DNA from 3 places in the Pelorhabdus sp. sgz311001 genome. Region 3 is predicted to be linked to each of the others. Evidence: riboswitches for the same ligand, from Rfam matches in the RefSeq annotation. Region 3 holds a riboswitch; each other region holds the start of a gene.
What was found. A riboswitch is a leader RNA that binds a small molecule or an ion and turns the genes downstream of it on or off. The one in region 3 is predicted to bind cyclic di-GMP.
Positions count from the first base shown of each region.

Region 1 (3,276 bases), on a different contig from region 3:
GTCGAGAAAATCAGCAATACCGATTTTCGTCAATGCAGACCAGGTATGAGATCCAAGGCTATGTACAAGATAAAAATCAATATAATCGGTTTCCAACCGCTGGAGTTGCTCGTCTAAGTAACGATCCATATCAGCTCTTGTCTTAATGAGCCAGCTTGGCAATTTTGTCGCAAGCTTTACTTTTTCCCGATAGCCGTCTTTTAACACCTTAGCCACAAAGGGTTCGCTAGCCCCGCCGCTTTGCATTCCTGTTCCATGATAAGGATAGGCTGTATCAATATAATTCACGCCAGCGTCAATGGCTTGGCGAATCATCGGAATCGCCTGCTTTTCATCAATTTTTGTCGCATCGCCATCCATAACAGGTAGACGCATACAACCAAACCCTAAGATTGATACTTGTTCCTTTGTTTTGCCATATTGTCTGTAAAGCATAATCGACTCACCCCTTATTCGTAATAGAAAATTCCAATTTTATTGTATACTTTAGAGTGTACTATAAGTCAATAGCACTCAACACTTTTGTGTAAAAAAAGAGCAGCCTCTTACAGCTGCCCTTCATACTTGTTCTCCTGTTTCAGTTGTAACCTGATCTGGTTTACTTAAGACATATACCTTAACAGCCTTGATTCCAAAATGATTTGCCTCTCGCACCGTCCATTTAGCCACATCTATACGATTCCCTTTTATAGCACCGCCCGTATCTTCTGCTACAGCATACTCTTTACTTCCGTCAGGATATTGAATCATCACGCGGGAACCGAGCGGAATAATCCGAGGATCTACTGCAATAACACCCGGCCTTATTTCTGTACCTAGCCGCGTTTTACTTCCCCACTGATCATTATCATGCGGTCCTGGGGCATAAGCAGTTGCCGTTACATGTATCGCTTCTTTTCCCAAGGTATCCTGCGTTGCAATATTTTGCACAAGTTCTTGCGTACTAAGGGGATTCGCAGTCTGCACTTCCGCCGTATTAATTGGTGGATCTACTTGTGGTGTTGCAGACTGATGCTGAGCAACAGCACCTAAACCGTGCATTGCCGAAGCAGCGAGCACAAAAGCTCCACCAAGTGCAGCGGCAATTTTCTTATAATGCCGTTTCACTTTATGGCGTACTTTATCGTTCATAAAAATCCCTCCTTTGTCTTATTATTTTCAGTAAGCGTTTCTTATAAACTTACAATATTTCACAAGAAATTCACGCGTTTTTTTTTACAAAAAAGGATTTTTTTCTCTACACAGAGAACATTTTCATAAACTAAATAAAAATCAAATTTTGGGCAAACTTGATGAAAATCAAGGACGCAAAACCATTGGATCTAAAGATAGTACTGCTTGCTAAAGTCTATCAATGATTGCCAGGTTGCATCGATAAATCGTCATGTATTTATCTGATCAACCTGGTTTTTATGATTTAATGAATGATTTAATGAATGATTTATGAGAGGAGTTGGAGGCTTGCCATGGGAAAAAAAATATTAGTCATTGATGACTCAAGGTTCATTCGCCTGCAAGTAAAAAGGATTCTTGAAGAATATGGAGTGGAAGTATATGAGCTAGATAATGCCGAAGATTTCTTCGCGCAGCGCTGGCGGTTCCGCGATATCAATTTGTTACTTTTAGATATTAACTTAAAAGGAATGGACGGAATTGCAGCCCTAGAAGAAATGCATCGTCTAAATTTGCAACAGCAAATCCCTGTTATTATGGTTTCAGGGATCGCCAATCGTCTTGTCATTCAGAAATCACTCTGTCTCGGCGCTTCCCATTACATTCGAAAACCCTTCTCTGATGAAGATTTGCTTGATCGTATCGAAAATGTAATGGGTTCGCTTGTTGCCGCGCCAATGCAAGCAAGCAGTCAAAAAGAAATTCTTAATAGCATTTACCGAGCGAAACGAGATCATACTGAAGTTTCCTTTGTATCACTCGGTTTTAATGAAAACCTTGCCAATGGAAGCTTTATTATGGAACAACTAAAAAATACGCTGCGTGTTTATGATTCCGTTCTGCTGGCCACACCGCAAAACCTTTTACTTATTTTACCTTTTACCAAACAAGATGGAACAAATGTTGTCATTAATAAAGCAAGAAAAAAGCTATCGGAAATTCTCCCGACAGCAAATGATCCCGCAATTCATTATATCACCTTTCCTACTGATGAAAGCGATCCTGATATGATTGCCGAAATTTTAAAAATCTGCTAAATTAATAACCTAATTCGACTTGATTGGCGACGACTAAGTCTATAGACTCTTTTTTCGCCTGAGTTGACGCTAGGCTAGCACAATTAATCAGCCGTTCTAGCGCGGGAACACTATTTTTCATGAATCCATGACATATTCCCTTTACAATTCCCGCTGAAAAACTAACAGGAATCTCTTTGTAAAAGCGATGTTCTTTTACTTCGCGCAATAATATTTCAGCAAAACTACGAGTCTTCTCTAGTTTGTAGGGAGTCAATATAAGAAACTCATCACCGCCAAACCGCGACACATGGGTTTCTTTTGACATTTTAGCCTTTAAAAGCTGACCGATCTCTCGTAAAATCTGATCCCCAGCAATATGGCCATACTGTTTGTCTATCTTACCAAAATTATTAACATCAAGAAAAATCAAAGAAAGCAATTGTCTTTCTTTTAAGACTTTAACAGCTTGATAATAGATATAATCTTTTTTGTAAAGCTCTGTTAACACATCAAATTGCCTGCCGATTTCTAACGCAACTTGGCTTGGACTAACAATTCCCACTACCTGGTCCTGCTGTTTCACAATGAAAAGCTTAATACCGTGGCTATCTATAGCCTCTTTTGCTTCCCATACGAATGTGCCAGGCACAACTTCTTTAAAATAATCAGACATGGCATCAGCGGCAATCCGATTAGGATGTGTTTTCAACACATCCCAATAATCAATCACACCGAGTATTTTACCGTTCTCAATGACCGGGAGACTTTCTAGTTGAGTCGAAAGCATAAATTCCTGTACCTGACTTAATCCAGCTAACGCATCTACATAGGGAAATTTAACTGTCATAATATGCGATAACTGGCGCATCATAATTCAATCAACTTCTTTACTATTACGGTCACATTAATCTGAACTCTTACAATCATTGATTCATGAATCATTTCATCTACTTCATCAATCATAAGAGAAATTAACTGATCTTCCGGCACCATAGCAAGCAAAGACTTACGAACAACCATTGCTTCAATTGATGGGTGTTCAATTTTTTTTACTATATATTGACCAGGTGATAAAATATCCCCC
Region 1 covers NZ_JBVXUT010000001.1:289,448-292,723, reverse strand. The annotation lists gene AC0MXB_RS01525 (aldo/keto reductase) at 1-435, opposite strand, end outside; gene AC0MXB_RS01520 (3D domain-containing protein) at 559-1,131, opposite strand; cyclic di-GMP riboswitch class I at 1,273-1,374, shown strand; gene AC0MXB_RS01515 (response regulator) at 1,467-2,210, shown strand; gene AC0MXB_RS01510 (diguanylate cyclase domain-containing protein) at 2,212-3,063, opposite strand; gene AC0MXB_RS01505 (hypothetical protein) at 3,060-3,276, opposite strand, start outside.
Region 1: another riboswitch for cyclic di-GMP. It lies ahead of AC0MXB_RS01515 (response regulator); the one in region 3 lies ahead of AC0MXB_RS17085 (methyl-accepting chemotaxis protein).

Region 2 (3,276 bases), on a different contig from region 3:
CTTCCGTTGTAGTAGCGCGTCCGCCGGTTCTTTGCGCGGGCTGTCCTCATCGCGGGTTCTTTTATGAACTGGGAAAACGTAAGAATGTAGCGATTATGGGCGATATTGGCTGCTACGCTTTGGGCGGCGGCGATCCCTTAAATGCCAAAGACGCTGCCAACTGTATGGGCTCTGCTCCCAGTGTGGGGCATGGTCTGCAAAAGACTTTCCACTATTTTGGGGAAGATACGCGAGTAATTTCTACAATCGGCGACTCTACCTTTTTCCATACTGGTCTTATGAGCTTGATTGATATTGTCTATAATCGCAGCAATACAATTACTTGTATTCTTGATAATCGAATTACTGGTATGACAGGCCATCAGGATCATCCTGGCACTGGTTATACACTGCAAGGGATGCCAACGAAAGCGCTTGATATTGCTTCTGTGGTAAAAGCCATTGGCGTGGATCATGTCAAAACCATTAATCCTTTGCGCCTTGATGAAGTCAGTGAAGCGCTCGATTGGGCCTTGGCCCTTGACGAATCTTCGGTCATTATTACACGGTGGCCTTGTGTGTTAAAGAAAGCATCGCCGCAAGATCACGAAGAATTCGGCAACTATTTGGCAAAATGCAAAATTGATCAAGCGAAATGTATCGGTTGTAAAAAATGTATCAAAACAGGCTGTCCAGCCCTTCGTTTTGATAAGGCGGCGAAAAAGAGTTCGATCCATGCGATGCAGTGTGTGGGCTGCGAGGTTTGTGCGCAGGTTTGTCCGGTACAGGCGATTGCCAAGGAGGGGAAATAAGATGGCGACGAAAAATATTTTATTAGTAGGCGTTGGCGGCCAGGGAACCATTTTAGTGAGCAAGATTTTATCTACAGGTCTTATGGCTGCCGGCTATGACGTAAAAATGTCAGAAGTACATGGCATGGCCCAACGCGGCGGCAGTGTGAGTACCCAGGTTCGCTATGGTGAAAAGGTTTATTCACCCATTATTGGTAAAGGCGAAGCCGATATTCTCGTATCGTTTGAGCAGATGGAAGCGCTGCGCTGGTTAGATTATTTAAAGCCTGATGGCAAAATCGTTGTCAATGATTATCAGATTCCCTCAGCGCCGATTTTAAATGGAAAGTGCGATTATCCTACAGGCATTTTAGAAACTTTACAGGAGAAAGCGGCAACGACGATCATAGCTGCAGAAAAGATAGCCCTTGCGCTGGGCAATGGTCGCTGTATGAACGTTGTTTTATTCGGTGCTTTAGTCAAGGCGATGGACCTTACCACAATCCATTGGGACGAAGCAATGAAAGAACAGATTAAGCCCCAGCTTGTTTCAATCAATCAGGCCGCATTTCAAGCTGGGTTAGAGACAGTCTGATAGTTGCCAAGCCTTAAGGGGCATGGTATCATAAGAAAGAGTCAGCAAAAGAAAACGTCGGCAAACTTATCGAAAGGTAAGGACGCAAAGCTTTGGATCTAAGGACAGATCTGTCTATGAGCGCCAGGTTGCAATCAATTTGATGAGCAGCCTGGTTTTTTGTTGCTTAATTTAGGCAAATAAGGAAGGGTTTTACATGTTACAATATTTGGCCCGGCTCTTGGGCCGCTGTGAATGTTGTGGCCGTAAGGCTACGCGGCGCCTTGAAATGTATGACGATGGGCAGAATAAGTCCAAAGGGCATTATTATTGTGAAAGCTGCCTGAGTGAAGGCCTAAATCAAGCTGTTTCAGGCGAGTTTTTAGCTACAGGAAAAAAATTCACCTTATTTCATTCTGCGAATGAATTGGAACGAGCTGGTATTGCTTGTACTAATTTTTTGCAGAAATAGAACAAGAATAAAAAACCGCCGCAGTAAGCTTACGACTACATGAATGCTTACTGCGGCGGTTTTTTATTCTAAATAGAGGATTTGATCGGATTTTAGCGAAAAAGAATAAAAATAAAGATTTTCAGCCTGCAAGTAATGAGTGAGGTGCCAGGATGCGCTATTGTATTTTTTGCGGTGTAGAAATACCGAAAAGTGCTTTGTTTTGTCAGATCTGCGGCAAACGACAACCAGATCAAACGGAAGAAATGGCTGAGGCGGAAGCGGAAGCTGTAGAAACTGAGTTGGCAGATCCAGCGCCGCCGACTGGGCTGGCTGCTTTTTTGGCTTCGCCCAAAAAATTAGTGATTGCTGGAGTTGGCGCTTTTGTCGGGCTAATTATCATAGTAACTTTTGTTATTGTTGTTGTAACGAAAAAATAAGCAGTCTTTCAAATCTGTATAGATTGGATATTTCGGAGGAGATTAGCTATGTATTGTCCTCAATGCGGTGTGACCATCAGTGTGGAAGGAAATTTTTGCGGCAAGTGTGGCAAGGATGTGGCCTATCTAACACAATCAGATAAACAGCCAAAAGCTGCCGTTCCTGCTTCGCCCACAGAAGAACTCGCCTCACCAGTACCAGAGACTACAGCGACGGAGGGTTTGGTTATTACAGAAGCCGAAGTAGCAGCGGCTGCTAAGGCGGCTGAAGAGTTGTCAGGCGAAGGCGGTGACTCAGCGAAAAAAGCGGACGAAGCATCAGAGCAAGTACCAGAGCCAAAACCGCCGCAAGTGGGTGCATTGTCTGGCGGTAGCGCCGATCATAAAAAACCTGCTGTCGTTTATTTTTGTAACTCTTGCGGTACGGCTGTTTTTGCTGAAGATAACTATTGCTACGAATGCGGCAAAAAGACACAAAAAGAATATTATTGTCAACAAGCTGCCGGTTTTACGAAGAAGAAGAAAGTTCTATTTGGCCTTATCGCCCTTACCGCTTTTTTTGGTACGGCATGGCTGATGTATCGTTTTGCTAAGTCTTGGTTTCATTAACTTATTGGTGATTCGCGCTATTTACGTTTGAGGCATGATTTAGTTTTGCTATCATAGTATATTTTAGTATATTTAAAATTTTCTTTATCAGTATTCATGTTATTTTGTTATAGACATCGATAAAAAAATCTGCTATATTAAATCAAATGGTAAGCCGTGTCTTCTCTGAAGGGATAAAAATTCTTTTGGTGTGATGGCTTATCATTTTTTTATTATAATTGCATGCAAAGAAGGGGGAGAAAGTATGGCAAATTTTGATTTCGTCAGTCTGATTAAACAAGATCGGGTAGAGAGAAAGCACGAGCATTTTTCTGGCACGCTGCTTGATTATCTGAAAATCGTAAAAGAAAATCCGAAAGGAGTCATGCTAGCTCATCAACGCATGCATGAACTATTAACAGCGCCAGGCGTTGATATTGTAAGAACAGAAGA
Region 2 covers NZ_JBVXUT010000002.1:92,478-95,753, reverse strand. The annotation lists gene iorA (indolepyruvate ferredoxin oxidoreductase subunit alpha) at 1-791, shown strand, start outside; gene AC0MXB_RS06520 (indolepyruvate oxidoreductase subunit beta) at 793-1,365, shown strand; cyclic di-GMP riboswitch class I at 1,415-1,501, shown strand; gene AC0MXB_RS06515 (hypothetical protein) at 1,562-1,816, shown strand; gene AC0MXB_RS06510 (hypothetical protein) at 1,969-2,235, shown strand; gene AC0MXB_RS06505 (hypothetical protein) at 2,284-2,844, shown strand; gene AC0MXB_RS06500 (serine protein kinase) at 3,089-3,276, shown strand, end outside.
Region 2: another riboswitch for cyclic di-GMP. It lies ahead of AC0MXB_RS06515 (hypothetical protein); the one in region 3 lies ahead of AC0MXB_RS17085 (methyl-accepting chemotaxis protein).

Region 3 (3,276 bases):
CAGGCATGGTGTGTAGTGAATCATATAGTTTAATTACATTTTCCATAAAATCCCCTCCTTGCTAAAGTGTAATCAATCTAGTATAATTTAGCAATAATAAAAAGATTTATATAAACTGCATAATAATAATTTGCTACTTTTGTTTCCCCTACAATCTATATAGAGGTGGATCTATCACAATATTATTAAGGGAGTGGATGAGATGGAGGAAGAAAAGAATACTTCTTCGCCGCAGAAATGGAAAGTCGGAATAGGAGCTTATATTGCACTGATTGCGGCAATTTTGTTTTTTTCCGGGCTATTTATGAAAGTGGAAGGTTTTAAATGGCTCAGCGCCTTTGACTATACGTCCTTAAGCGGCCAGTTTGGTACGATGAAAGATCCTGCTAAGGCGAATTTTATCGGCATCGGCGGAGCGAGTGCTAAAGCCGGATTTTTATTTGCTTTGTCCCTTGTACCTACCGTTATGTTAGCGCTTGGCTGTTTAGAAATTTTTTCCCACTACGGTGCGATTCGAGCGGCTCATAAGTTGCTTACACCGTTTTTAAAACCGCTGCTAGGAATTCCCGGACTTACGGGACTAGCCATGATTACCGATTTGCAAAGCACTGATGCCGGCGCGGCGCTTACGAAGGAACTCTATGATAATGGTCAGATTACGGAAAAAGATCTTATTGTAATGGGAGCTTGGCAATATTCTGGCGCCGGGTTAATTAATAACCTTTTTTCGATTGGTTCAGCCTTGTTCGCTTTTTTAACGGTTCCTGTTATTATTCCGTTAATTTTAATGTTTCTACTAAAATTTGTCGGCGCAGTGTTTGTCCGGTTTGTCTTGAATACAGTCTATAAGGGGGATTTTACTGATGAGCAGCCAGAACCCAAAAATTTCTAATAATCCTCTTGATATATTCGTCATTGGCGCCCGCAAGGGCTGGAATATCGCTATTAATAATTTAATGCCAAATGTATTAATGGCCTATGTGATTGCTGAAATCCTACGTATTTTGGGGATCATGGCCTTTATCGGTAAGCTCTTTGGACCGGTTATGTCTCTATTCGGTTTGCCTGGTGAGGCGGCTACAGTACTTATGACAGCTTGGCTTTCTTCATCAGCTTCGGTGGGGGTAGCAGTCAATCTAATCAATCAAGGGACGCTAAATGGAACGCATGCGACAATTTTGCTTCCAGCGATTTTCTTGATTGGATCACAATTGCAGTATATGGGAAGATTGCTCGGTGTAGCCGATGTTCCAAAAAAATTTTGGCCGCTACTCATGTTGGCAAGTATTATTAATGCGGCTATTGCCATGTTTATTATGCGCTTTTTTGCTTAGAGCAGACCAGCCGCCGGAGCAATCCGGCGGCTTTCCAATGCTTGACAAGGAATAGTTCCTTCGTTATGCTATAAAGAGTGTAAACGAACTCGGGCTAATACAATTTCTATAGGCAAACTTATTGAAAAATAAGGACGCAAAGCCATGGGTCTAAGGGTATTTCGCAAGGAGTACTGATGACTGCCAGGTTGCACTAGCACTATAGGAGACTTTGATAAGTCTTTTTTTTTATCGCAAAATTGGCGCTTTGTAATAAATCCTTATTTTCTTTTCAAGTACTCTCGAATTTCTTTACGCAAATTCAATGTAGGTATTAGGAGGAGAAGAAAATTGGATTTTATAGGACGGATTCGCAGCAGCCTGCAGGCAAAGGTGATTTGTTTGGCTGTACTCGCCCTACTTGTATCGCTAGGAGTTTTAGGTTGTCTTAATTTTTATACGGCTAGAAACCTTTTGGTAGACGACGCGAAAGAAGATTTGATTCACCGTGTAGACGGCTATAGCCAGGAAATCGGCCTGTGGTTTGATTCACGCAAGCGGGAAGTATCGCTTTTGTCGACAAATCCGCTAGTGTTAGCGGGACCACAGCCGGAAACAATCGCTTATTTAGCGGCAGAAACCAAGCGCAATCCTATTTTTTCTCGGTTTTGGATCGTAGATCGCGCTGGTAACGGCGTTCACTCCACTGGAGATAAGACGAATATAGCGGATCGTGATTATTTCAAACAAGTAATGTCTACAGGCGAGGTTGTTGTTACTGACCCGATTATTTCTAAAGTTGACGGATCGATTGTCGTATCGGTTGTAGCGCCAATCAGAGTAAATAACCAGATTGTGGGCGTTTTTGGCGGTACGGTAAACATGGACAGCTTAATCGCCCGCTTTGGCGAAATTAAAGTCGGACAAAGCGGTTATGCTTACGCCATAAGGACGGATGGTACTGTTATTATTCATTCTGATAAAAATAAAGTCCTTAAACAAAATACAATAACTGATCAGGATATTGAGGCAAAACTAAAACAAATTAGCGAAAAGATGGTGCAAGGTGAAAAGGGACTTGGCGATTATGTCTATGGCGGACAGGAAAAGTATCTGGCCTATGCACCAATTCCGGGGACAAAATGGAGCCTTGGTTTAAATGTACCTGAAAAAGAAGTTACAGTTAAATTAAGACCATTAATGCTTTCCTCCCTAGTGACGAGTATTGTAATTTTATTGCTTACCTGCGCTGTTTGCATTTATGGCGTAAAGCGATTTACGCAACCGATTCTTCGCCTGAATGCAGCAATTAGCGAAGTGGCTCAGGGTAATCTTGTTTTGGTTGCCAGCCAAGCACGCAATATAAACGAAGCAGATCTTTCGCAGCGAGATGAGCTGGAACGAATGGTTGCACATTTTTATGGCATGGTTGCCGGACTGCAGAAACTAGTTAAGCAAATTATTCATTCGGCGGAACAGGTCGCTGCTTCTTCCGAGGAGTTAACGGCAAGTGCCGATCAATCTTCCCAAGCAGTCAATCAGGTAGCTGCTTCGATCAGTGCTGTAGCGGCAGGGGCGGAAGGCCAGGCCGCGAGTATTGAAGAAGCGACCAGGGCCATTAGCAATATGTCGTCAAGTATAGAACAAGTTTCTACCCATGCCTCAACTGTGTCTGCTACTGCTGCCGATACCGCGAAGGCCGCTGAAGGTGGACAGAGCGCTATCGGTGCGGCAACAACGCAAATGGCTCATATCGAAACAGCTGTAACCGAATCGGCTGCAGTGGTGAGTAAGCTGGGGGATCGATCCCAAGAAATCGGCAAAATCAGCGATACGATTTCGGGGATTGCCGGACAGACTAATTTACTTGCTTTGAACGCGGCGATTGAAGCGGCTCGGGCGGGCGAAGCCGGTCGCGGCTTTGCCGTTGTGGCTGAGGAGGTACGTAAATTAGCTGAGCAAT
Region 3 covers NZ_JBVXUT010000007.1:225,241-228,516, reverse strand. The annotation lists gene AC0MXB_RS17100 (amidohydrolase) at 1-46, opposite strand, end outside; gene AC0MXB_RS17095 (nucleoside recognition domain-containing protein) at 203-892, shown strand; gene AC0MXB_RS17090 (YjiG family protein) at 864-1,334, shown strand; cyclic di-GMP riboswitch class I at 1,436-1,530, shown strand; gene AC0MXB_RS17085 (methyl-accepting chemotaxis protein) at 1,665-3,276, shown strand, end outside.